Regions from separate parts of the Acetobacter aceti genome, predicted to be linked through region 1. Evidence: riboswitches for the same ligand, from Rfam matches in the RefSeq annotation. Region 1 holds a riboswitch; the other holds the start of a gene.
The links. A riboswitch is a leader RNA that binds a small molecule or an ion and turns the genes downstream of it on or off. The one in region 1 is predicted to bind cobalamin.
Positions count from the first base shown of each region.

Region 2: another riboswitch for cobalamin. It lies ahead of A0U92_RS05205 (TonB-dependent receptor plug domain-containing protein); the one in region 1 lies ahead of A0U92_RS14355 (TonB-dependent receptor domain-containing protein).

Region 1 is NZ_CP014692.1:3,156,262-3,162,017, reverse strand. It holds gene rho (transcription termination factor Rho) at 1-834, shown strand, start outside; gene A0U92_RS14360 (HoxN/HupN/NixA family nickel/cobalt transporter) at 1,139-2,188, opposite strand; gene A0U92_RS14355 (TonB-dependent receptor domain-containing protein) at 2,178-2,708, opposite strand; cobalamin riboswitch at 2,813-3,019, opposite strand; fluoride riboswitch at 3,148-3,225, shown strand; gene A0U92_RS14350 (universal stress protein) at 3,422-4,240, shown strand; gene crcB (fluoride efflux transporter CrcB) at 4,274-4,687, shown strand; gene A0U92_RS18365 (hypothetical protein) at 4,760-4,927, shown strand; gene A0U92_RS18460 (hypothetical protein) at 5,377-5,508, opposite strand; gene A0U92_RS14335 (phosphocholine-specific phospholipase C) at 5,507-5,756, shown strand, end outside.
Region 2 is NZ_CP014692.1:1,137,201-1,142,956, reverse strand. It holds gene A0U92_RS05210 (PACE efflux transporter) at 1-403, shown strand, start outside; gene A0U92_RS05205 (TonB-dependent receptor plug domain-containing protein) at 530-2,518, opposite strand; cobalamin riboswitch at 2,757-2,995, opposite strand; gene A0U92_RS05200 (pyridoxine 5'-phosphate synthase) at 3,078-3,809, opposite strand; gene pdxA (4-hydroxythreonine-4-phosphate dehydrogenase PdxA) at 3,806-4,804, opposite strand; gene A0U92_RS05190 (dipeptidase) at 4,801-5,756, opposite strand, start outside.

The sequences.
Region 1 (5,756 bases):
GTCGAGCCTCCTCCGACCAAGGGCAAAAAGGGTACGCAGCGCGACTTCACCTCCCGCGTCATCGACCTTGTCGCGCCGATCGGCATGGGCCAGCGCGCGCTGATCGTCGCTCCGCCACGCACCGGCAAGACCGTGATGCTCCAGAGCATCGCCAGTTCGATCTCCGCCAACCATCCGGAAGTCTTCCTGATCGTTCTGCTGATCGACGAACGTCCGGAAGAAGTCACCGACATGGCCCGCTCCGTGCGTGGCGAAGTCGTGGCGTCCACCTTCGATGAGCCCGCACAGCGTCACGTGCAGGTCACGGAGATGGTGCTGGAGAAGGCCAAGCGCCTCGTCGAACACAAGCGCGACGTGGTCATCCTGCTCGACTCGATCACCCGTCTGGCCCGCGCCTACAACACCGTCGTTCCTTCATCGGGCAAGGTGCTGACCGGTGGTGTGGACGCCAACGCGCTCCAGCGTCCGAAGCGTTTCTTCGGTGCGGCCCGTAACATCGAGGAAGGCGGCTCGCTGACGATCATCGCGACCGCGCTGATCGATACCGGGTCGCGTATGGATGAAGTCATCTTCGAAGAGTTCAAGGGCACGGGTAACTCCGAACTCATCCTTGACCGGAAGCTGGCCGACAAGCGTGTCTTCCCGGCCATCGACATCACCAAGAGCGGCACGCGTAAGGAAGAGATGCTGGTCGATCGCGCCACGCTCTCCAAGATGTGGGTGCTGCGTCGTATCCTCGCGCCGATGGGCACGATGGACGCCATGGAGTTCCTGCTCGACAAGCTGAAATACAGCAAGTCGAACAATGACTTCTTTGAAGCGATGAATAACTGATTTTTCAGGTCATCGTTTCAGCGTCTGAGACGTGCCGACATTTGAAACACCGCCTCTCCGGGGCGGTGTTTTTTTATGGTCTGGATGTTTCACACACTGAAAGCAGGGGAGGGCTTCGCCCTGCTTTCGGAAAAGACGACAGCCGCTTTGTCTGCCTGCTTCAACAGGTCGGGATCAAAGGGACTGTGTCCCTTTGTGGGATGCGGGGCAAAGCCCTGAAAGCGTATTTGCCAGGCAGAGAAACGCTTTATTTAACGAATTGCGACAACCTCGGGTGTCACTCATTGAAAGAGCACCCGAACCTTTACTCCGATCTTCCAGCAGTATTTTTATACTTCCCGTAACGATAGATGATGGCGGAACCCGCCCATGCCAGAGCGAAGAGCGCGATCACAATAAAGCCAAGTGTATTGAAGCTCTCTCCCAACGACGCCATCATGTTCCAGAGCTTTCCCTGTATGTTGAACTGGTCAGCAATAAGGTTGAGCGTCTCGATGCTGCCGATGATGAGCGCGACGAGCACGGAAACCAGAGTGATGGCGATATTGTAACGGAGTTTGCGCAGGGGATCGACAAAAGCCCACTGGTAAGCGCCCGTCATCAGCACCCCGTCCGCCGTGTCAATGAGAGACATTCCCGCCGCAAAAAGCGCTGGAAAAACCATAATGGATGCAAGGGCGATACCATGGCTGGCTTCGGATGCCGACAGGCCCAGCAGGGACACCTCTGTTGCCGTGTCGAAGCCCAGGCCGAAGAGGAATCCGAGAAAAAACATATGCCAGCTTTTGGAAACCAGCTTGAATAGCGGTCTGAGAAACCGCGCCAGCACGCCTTTCTGCTCCAGAAGTTTCTCGATGCTGTCAGGCTTTTCCTCAGGGTGCTTTTTGGCGTTTCGGTAGGTCTTCCAGGTTGAGAGCAGAACCAGAAGATTGATCAGGGCCAGAACGAACAGGAAGGTTGCCGAAACAACCGTGCTGATCACACCTCCTATATCTCGCCACGCATCGAGGCGATCCTGCAGGGTGTGTGACAGCATGATCGTGCTGAATGTCGCAATCATGACAATTGTCGAATGTCCCATCGCAAACCATAGACCCAGCGTCAGGGGGCGTTTGCCCGCCTGTATGAGCTGGCGGGTCACGTTATCGATGGCGGCGATATGGTCCGCATCCACGGCGTGTCTGAGTCCGAACCCGTAGGCAATGAGGGCATTGCCCAGCAGAACGGGGGAGTGTCTGAAAAGCACCAGTGCCCATATCCAGATTCCCAGATTGGCAAGAAGCAGACAGATTCCCAGCACGATGATCCGGAGACGGAGAGCGGGCTTGTGCCCTTGCGCGAGATCAGACGCCATACTGCACCGCAGATCGCGCCGAGATCGGCTTAATGGGATGGCCGGTTGCTCCGGACTGCGCCGCCGAGGCCGGTCTCAGGCGGTAATCATAGGCGTATTGCGCGGCGTAGGCATGGGCATTGAAGACGCTGGCTTCCAGTTTGAGAGTCTTCGTGAAGCGGTAACTGATGTTCAGATTGACCTCCTGATAGCCCTTCGATCGCAGACTGTTGTCTTCAACCAGTGGATAACCGCCAGGCCAGCGGACCTGCAGGCCGCCATACCATGGCCCATGATCAGCAATGATACCAAAGGACCAGACAAAGCTGGGCGCGTTTGTCACATGGTGTCCGTCAATGCCGTAGCTGGCCAGATTTCTAGCCTGATAGCGCGCCTTCGCAAAAGACAGATCGGTAGACGGCCTTCCAACCAGAAAAGAGAAGCAAAGGGGGAGCGCTGGATAGTGTTGATGCAAAGCCAATCGTTGCGGACGAAGGTCGCCGTCACGTTCGTTGTGCCTGTCCGGAAACAGTAAAGCCATCTGATGCCTGTTCGGTATGACAGGAACAGGGCAGAAGCGTTCGCACACAGTTCTCCAGACGGGGAACCGCAATGCCCGACACAGCCGCCCCGGGCACCCCGCCGGTGGTTGAAACATGCATGGCAGGTCTCCTGGCTCATGGGTCATCGCGGCCAATCAGTCTTCCCGGAAATAAACGGTTTCCAGTGACATACAGGCGATTGGCAACTCGCCATTTACAGTTGCGGGGGCAGCGCCGGCATTATACCGGACTTCCCTCTTAGCTTCTTCCTGCAAAAACAGAATGAAGAACCATACAGAATGTACCAGAACTGCAATGACCTCATCATGTCAATGCTGGATACGCGTCGGCATTCCGGATGTTGGCCCTGATGCCTGCCAGTGAGTGTCGATTTTCCTGTCAGGTTGCTTGACGAAAGGCTGTCACGCTTGCACACTGGCAGCAGAAGGCAATGGATTCTGCCTGACCTTTCCGAAGGTCAAACCGCTCAACGGAGCTGATGATTCCTACCTCGCTAAAGAAGCGCCGAGGGAGGGGTCTGTCCAGAATCATGAGTCATCTTTTTTCCAGAAACCGTCATGCACAAAATCTGCTTCGACGGGGTGTGCATTATCCTGTGGCCTTGCGAGAAATCATGCAGGCATCCTTGCGGCCACGCCAAGAAAATAGCCGGATTTCCGGACAGCATTCTTAAGTCACAGGGAAAGTGGCCATGCGCATTCTCGTCATTCTTGATCGCCCTGAGACAGCGCTTTTCACGCTGGAAACAACACGTCTTCTTTTGAAAAAAATCCCTGATTCTGATGTCAGGATTCTTCATCCACGTGCTGCTGTCGATCCAAGATTCCAGTCACCGGATGAAGGTCTTCCCACTGTCGATGAAAGGACACGATTTGAGAGCGAGGGAATGGCTCGATCTTTTGCCTTGCACAAGATTTTTGAACAGTGGCTTGCCTCTTCACATCCATCGGGAGTCATTGAGTGGAGTGAGGTCTCCGGTGTCCCCCGAAAGCTTGTCGCTGATCAGGCCGCGCAGGCTGATCTGACAGTCCTGGGCCGTCCACTTGCCGATGATCCTGATTATATCAGACAGGCTTTTGATGGAGCGTTATATGATGCTCAGGCGACAGTGCTCATCACCCCGCTTCAGCACAGGCAGACTGTGGCGGTTCACCCGGTGATTGCATGGCATCCGTCATCCAGTCTGGATCAACTCATCCTTCAGGCGCGCCCACTGCTGGAACGGGCTTCCCGCGTCACATTCATTATTGGCGAAACACGGGAGAATGAAGAGCAGACACCGGAAATCGTTCAGGTTCTGCGTTCTGAAAATATCGAAGTTTCCGTTGATCGTTTCATAATTTCCTCCTCCATTGCCGGAGAGGAGATCAGAAAACGCGCCCTTTCAGCCGGAGGCGATCTTCTGATCATGGGGGCTTACACCCACTCGCATTTTCTCGAATGGCTTTTCGGTGGCGTGACGCAGGATATCCTTGCGCACGATACTCTTCCCATTCTGACGCACCACTGAAACAGAGTTCCCGGACCGGAGACAGAACAGGATATGCCCACAACCCTACTACCGACGATCCTTATTGCGCTGGGCGGGGCCGCAGGAACCCTTCTGCGATACTGGATCGGCCTCGCGATGGCGCGCTGGAGCCAGTCGCTTCCCTGGGGAACTATTCTGATCAATGTGACCGGTTCTTTCGCCATTGCTTTCTTCGCCGGGCTGACGGCGGGTGGCGGGCGTCTACAGGTCTCCGATACCGCCCGTCTGGTGTTCATGGTGGGTATCTGCGGAGGCTATACGACGTTCTCCTCCTTCAGCCTTCAGACACTTGATCTGCTCCGCAATGGAACTCCTGAACGTGCCCTTCTGAATATCGGATTGTCCGTCGCGCTCTGCATGATGTCTGTTGCGGCAGGGTATTTTGCTGCACAGGCTCTTAATCAGGTTCATTCCGCTGTGGGATGAGTGCCTGATCAGCCAGTTTTCCTCTGCGCCCTGCGATATATTTCTGCGTAACGCCCTGACCGCACTGGTTCTGTGGCCATCGCTGGCGGTGCGTCATGGATCGTGGCGTTCGCGGCGGGGGTGTTCGTTCTCCCCGCCGCTTTCCCCGCCGGTCTGGGTGGCGAACTTGCAGACCGGATGGACAGGGCCCGGCTGATCCGCATCCTGAAAATGTCCGAAATCCCGATCGCCTGCTGCTGACCGGACAGAAGGGAGCGACAGTGCCGGAACTTGGCGTGGTCGGACTGGCTGTTCTCTCATGCCATCTCGGATGGCATGTTTGTCACATAAATCTCACGATCAAAAAAATCATTCTTCACACGACAGTTTTCTGAATGGTCGATGGGCTTTGATGACAGCGCAGAGAGGGAGCCCTGCCCCGTTTGTCCGCTTCATGACAGAAGCCGCTAAAAATCCCTGTCTGATGGGCCTGATAACGTCGTTGTCGGCAAAGGAGTGTCACGATGAAACCTGTCCATAAAATAAAACTCTGGTTTGATTGAACTGTCGACGGTTGACCTTAAAACGTCATTAAAAATAGGTTGAGTATTGCCGAAAAGAGTTTCTAAGAAGCGTCCGGGATGACTTGATGAAATGATCATTCAGGCAGGATGTATATATTTACATTTTTTTGCACTATTTTGAATGATTCATTTCAACAGTTCCTGGCGACTCAACAGGCAGTGATGCTTTACCCGGATTCGAGGCTCCTCTTCCATCATGACGATCAACATATCAAAGCGGAATTTCCTGCGATCTTCGCTCGGCTCAGCTGCTGCCATGGCAACCCTTTCCACCTTCCCGCCGGCCATTCGCCGCGCGCTCGCCATCGATGCGCACAACGCCACGGGAACCATCATGGACGTGAAACACGTCGTGATGCTGATGCTGGAAAACCGGTCCTTCGACAGTTACTTCGGGACGTTCAGGGGCGTGCGTGGATACGGTGACCGCTTCCCTATTCCTACGCCCAACGGCGCCAACATCTTCTATCAGAACTATACGAAAAGCAGTGTCACAAGCACACTGA
Region 2 (5,756 bases), 1.7 Mb from region 1:
CGTTGCGCTCGCCATCGTAATTCCATGCGGCAGTATTCTATTTGGGGTGCAGGCTTCAGACATGGGGGCGATCGGCATTGGCAGCGCTCTCACCGCAATGCTGTGGAATTACCTCTATAATCTGCTTTTCGACCACGCCATGCTTCGCCTCAGGGGGGCAACCAGTAAAACCATCACTGTAAGGCTTCTGCATACAGTGCTGTTTGAGGCTGGACTGCAGATTGTCCTGCTTCCAGCGATTGCGCTTTATCTTGGCGTCTCAATCACGCTTGCCTTCTCGCTCAGCATGTCGATCGCGCTCTTTTATCTGGTTTATGCGTTTGCATTTAATATGGCTTATGATTCGATATTTCCTGTTGGGCATACCACCACACGACCGACTTCAGTTATGCCGGCAGAGTAACCTGGCTGATTTCCGGAAACACAGGTGATACAAAACAAACAATTCCATATTGTCCTTTCTCGGCCTGCTGCCCGCGTTGCGGGCAGCCTCTTTCACGGCCTCACACCATTTGCAGCAAAACGCGCCTCAGTAACTCAGGGTAAAGCCACCATAACCAGCCCGGCCCTGCTGTAGATATCCAACAGGATTTTCAAACTGCCGGTTCAGAAGGTTGTCGGCACGAGCAAAAACCGTCAGGAAGCGGTTGATCTGATAGCTGGCAGCCAGATCAATGGTGAAATAGCCATGCCCTTTGGCACAGATTACACAATAGCTGCCGTTCGCCGCGTAGACCGGATAATCCCGCCAGCCACTGACATAAAGAATATTACCAGACAAGGTGAGATCCTTGACCGGCTTCCATGTCGTGTTGAAATTGAACTTATGCTGCGGGCGACGCTGAAGTGGCTGATCATCCGTCGTGTCGCGCGCGTGAGTCCAGGTGTAGTTGAGGTTGAACTCAAGATTATCGAGAGCTTTCCAGTTCAGGAACGCCTCGACACCGAACATGCGGGCACGATCCACATTGGCGTAAGAATATGTTGACGTATAGGCGGAATAAGTCGCCGTTGACTGAATCAGATTACGGACATGATTTTCATACCATGTCGCGCCAAAATGCACCCGGTCATGAGCCAGTTTCTGCTCGACAGTCACATCGTAACCGATCAGGCGTTCGGCCCTTAGATTCTGATTTCCCTGATAATTGTAGTAGCTACCATTCAGCTTTCCAAAAAGCTGATAGAGCGACGGACCGTGAAAGCCGCTGCCCGCACTGGCCTTGATGATGGTTCCTGTGCCGGGAATATGGATGGCAGGCGCCACGCGCCATGTCACATAATGTCCGTAGCGGGAATTGGAATCATAACGGACATTGGCTGCACCATAAAGAATCCGATTCCAGTTTCCCTGATACTGACCGTAGCCTGCTGTCGTATCCATGGTGGCGCGGGCGCTGTAAGGCGCGTCATTCGTTCCCGTCCCGTCGCTCTGGTTACCGTAATAGGTCTCGTGGAAATGCTCGGCGCCCACAAGAAACGAACCGTATTTCTTGAGATCCAGCGTACCGTGCCAGTCAATCTTCAGACGTGAAGAACGATAGTAGTTCGGATCATAGAGACGCGCGCCTCCATCAGAACCTGTGCCGGTATAGGTGAAGTTCCGCCAGTTGGTCATGTAACCCAGCCCGATCACCTGATCGAACAGGCCATCCCAGGATCGCAGATGCGCCGTCCCACGGACAACGGCCTCATTCTGGATCGTCCGCTCGCGTTCATGCTGGGCGTCCCCGTAGACTTCATCCAGCATATCGTAAGAACCATACGAACGGTAATTACTCTGCATAAGACGCGATGTAAGACCGAGATCAAAATTATCCGTCACATCGTAGTCCATACGGACATTCGCGCTGCGATTGTCGTAGGTATTGCCCCGATCGCGCTGCTCTTTCGTCACATTGGAAAAGATGCTGGCATACCGTTCGATATAACGGGGAATGCTGTGGAACCCGACCTGTCTGTAGTGCGACAGTTCGACATTATAGTGGAAACGGTCAAGGCTGCCCCGCGCACCCAGCACCTGATTGAAGGTCCCGTAAGACCCACCTTCCATGCGCGCGAAAGCCTTCACACGTCCCTGCCCTTTCGCCGTGGTCATATCGATCACGCCTGCCATGGCGTCCGCGCCGTAAAGGCCGCTCTGCGGGCCTCGAAGAATCTCGATCCGTCCCAGTCCGTCCGTCATGAACTGCGCCGGATCGAACGCGCCGGTGGCATTGCTTCCGTCGTTCATATCCATGCCGTCGAGACGAACCTTCACCTCGTTGGCATTGCTTCCGCGCATGAAGATGGCTGTCAGGCCGCCCATTCCACCGGTCTGCACCACGTTCAGGCCCGGTTGTCTTTCCAGAATATCTGACAGGGACCGCCGTTGCTGCGTCTGAATCTGCTGTTCGGTGATGATCGTCATGGCCGTGCCGATCTCGTCAGCCTTGATCGGACGACGGGCGGCGCTGACCGTGATGGATTCGGGCCAGGAGTCAGTATGCTCAGAGAGCATGGAGCGGATACCGGGCATGTCAGTATTCCTGACTGCTGGATGGGCCGCCACCGTCTTTCCGCTCTCAGTCGCAGAGGCATGAGCCGGGGCAGTCGTTGCAAGAAGTGCCGAGAAAAATGAAGCACCGGTCAAAAGGAGCGCGCGAAAGGGCATTACGATCAGCTCGTGGTTGTCTGCGTTGCCACGAGCAAAAGGAGGTCATGTTTCACACAACCGTTCCAACCTGCCAGATCACCCCGTCCGACACGTCTCGTCCACAACATCCGGTATGATGGCAGGTCTCCTGGCTCGCGGTTTTTGGAGAGACAGCCCTTCCCTTCCCGGAGAAAAATGCTCCAGTGAGCCGACTTTACGCCGGACAGCTATCCCAACCGCTTACAGTTGCGGGGGCAGCCCGGGCCTTGGCGGCCACGCAGCCACCTCACCCGGTTCCCTTTTCATCCCTCGGACGCGACCTGTACGCGCCGTATGGGAACCATCATGAAAGAAATGATTTATAGAGCGGTCACAGCGAGTCAATCATATCTGTGTAGCCGTGTCACAGACTGTTGCGTCAACACCACAACATCGAAAGCCCTCAGGCAGCCGGAGCAGCGCGAGCCGCATCCATAAGCCGCCGCATTTCCTGCACAACAGCCGGAAGCCCGTCGAAGATCGCCTGTCCGATCAGAAAATGCCCTATGTTCAGTTCCACGATTTCCGGAATGGCGGCCACCGGCGCGACATTGCCAAAGCTCAGACCATGACCGGCATGCACTTCCAGCCCCAGCCCCGCCGCCTGTGACGCAGCCACTTTCAGACGGGCGAGTTCTCCATCCCTGCCATGAGCATAGGCGCCTGTATGGAGTTCGACCACAACGGCTCCCACAGCGGCGGAGGCGGCAATCTGTTCCGGGTCAGGATCAACAAACAGAGAAACCCTGATGCCATTTTCACGAAGTTTTCTGATCATCGGCACCAGACCAGCGGTCTGGCCAGCAACATCCAGACCACCTTCGGTCGTCACTTCCTCCCGCCGTTCCGGCACGATGCAGCTCGCATGTGGCTTCAGCTTGCAGGCGAGCGCTACCATTTCCTGCGTCGCCGCCATTTCCATGTTAAGAGGCGCTCGCACGGTCGTGCGGAGACGGTTCAGATCCTCATCACGAATATGTCGCCTGTCTTCGCGGAGATGGGCGGTGATACCATCAGCACCTGCCTTGACGGCGAGCAACGCCGCTTCCACCGGGTCAGGGTGCGTGCCCCCACGTGCATTACGGATCGTGGCGACGTGATCAATATTCACACCAAGACGCTGACGCTGGATCATGAAAGCAATCCTTCTTTATAATTCAGACGATTTTCAGACAAGACATGAGCGAGACGCAGCGCCGCAACAAGACTGGTGGCCGCCGCAATGCCTTTTCCCGCGATATCGAACGCTGTGCCGTGGTCCGGGGATGTACGGACAACGGGCAGCCCGAGCGTGACATTCACACCATGCGCCATATCGAGGGTCTTGATGGGGATCAATGCCTGATCGTGATACATACAGAGTGCTGCGTCATATTTCTGACGCGCGGTGTCGGTGAACATCGTATCCGGAGGCATCGGTCCGACGACATCCACTCCTTCCGCACGCAGACGTTCGATCGCCGGGATGATCATGTCGATTTCTTCCCGGCCCATCATCCCGTCCTCTCCCGCGTGCGGGTTAAGTCCCGCGACCGCAAGACGTGGCCGGGCAATTCCAAAATCCCTTTTCAAAGAATAGGCTGTTGTCAAACCAGCCTCGACAATCATGTCTCCGGTGAGCGTATCAAGCGCCTCTCGCAGGGAGACATGGATCGTCACCGGCACCACGCGCAGCATGGGGCTTGCCAGCATCATGACTTCCCGTCCAGGAACATGGCAGAGTTCGGCAAGAAACTCCGTGTGACCGGGATGCGGAAAGCCCGCACGACGCAACACGGCCTTGCTGATGGGATTGGTCACAACGCCGCCCGCCACACCCGCTTTCGCAAGTCCAACGGCCTGGGCGATACTGTCGATCACGGCCTGACCATTGATCGGATCAGGCTCTCCGGTTTTGACAGGCGCTGACAGCCTGAGCGGGAGAACAGGAAGCGCATCCCTGAAAACAGATGGTGCTTCCCCAATAGTTTCTATTTTTTTCACTGGCAGAGCAGGCGGCAGACAGTCAGGATCACCGAGCCACGCAAAAGCTGTCCCATTTCCGCGCAAGATGTCCCATGCGCCAGCGGTGATCTCAGGACCAATACCGGCAGGATCGCCCATCGTAAGAGCGAGCGGCAAGCCTGTCATTGCGCCAACGCCTTCAGAACACGCACCCATGACCGGGCGCCTTTATGAAAGGATGTCAGACTGTATTTCTCATTCGGAGAGTGGATGCGGTCATCATCCAGACCGAAACCGATGAGGAGCGTGTCGAGGCCCAGCGCTTCCTTGACTTCGCCCACCACCGGGATGGAGCCGCCGCAGCCGATGACAGTAGCCTGCGTTCCCCATTCCTCGGTCAGCGCTGCCAACGCGCTGGCAAGCTGCGGCATATCGGCGGGAACCACGCTGGCGCGGGAACCTCCGTACGGCCTGAATTCGACCGTGCAGTCGGAAGGCACTCTCGCTCTGACGTGTTCCCGAAAACTGGCGCGGACAGATTCAGGGTTCTGCTCGCCAACAAGCCGGAAAGAGATCTTGGCCACGGCGCGAGATGGCAGGACTGTCTTGAAACCGTCCTCTTCGTAGCCTCCCGAAATCCCGTTGATTTCACAGCTTGGTCGCGACCATGTCTGTTCCAGTGCGGAATACCCCTGCTCCCCGGCGGCCCAGCGAAGCCCTACGGCGCCGAGACTGTCCCTATCCGTCGGACCGATCTCGCGCCACTGGGCGCGCACACTATCAGGGAGGTCGGGCACACCATCGTAAAATCCGGCCAGAGTGACACGGCCTGTCGCGCCATCGCGGAGATCGGAAATGATATCGCAAAGCACCTGAATCGGATTTCGGGCCGCGTTACCGAACATGCCCGAATGCAGGTCACGGTCCGCGCCGACAATCGTGACTTCCTCTCCGACCATTCCACGTAACATCGTTGTAATGGCGGGTGTTTTTGCATCCAGCATGCCCGTATCACAGATCAGGGCGAGATCTGCTTTCAGTTCGTCACTGTGCGCCTTGAGAAAAGGCAGGAGATTTTCTCCACCAGACTCTTCCTCACCTTCAATCACGACCGTCACGCCGACAGGGAGTTCGCCAT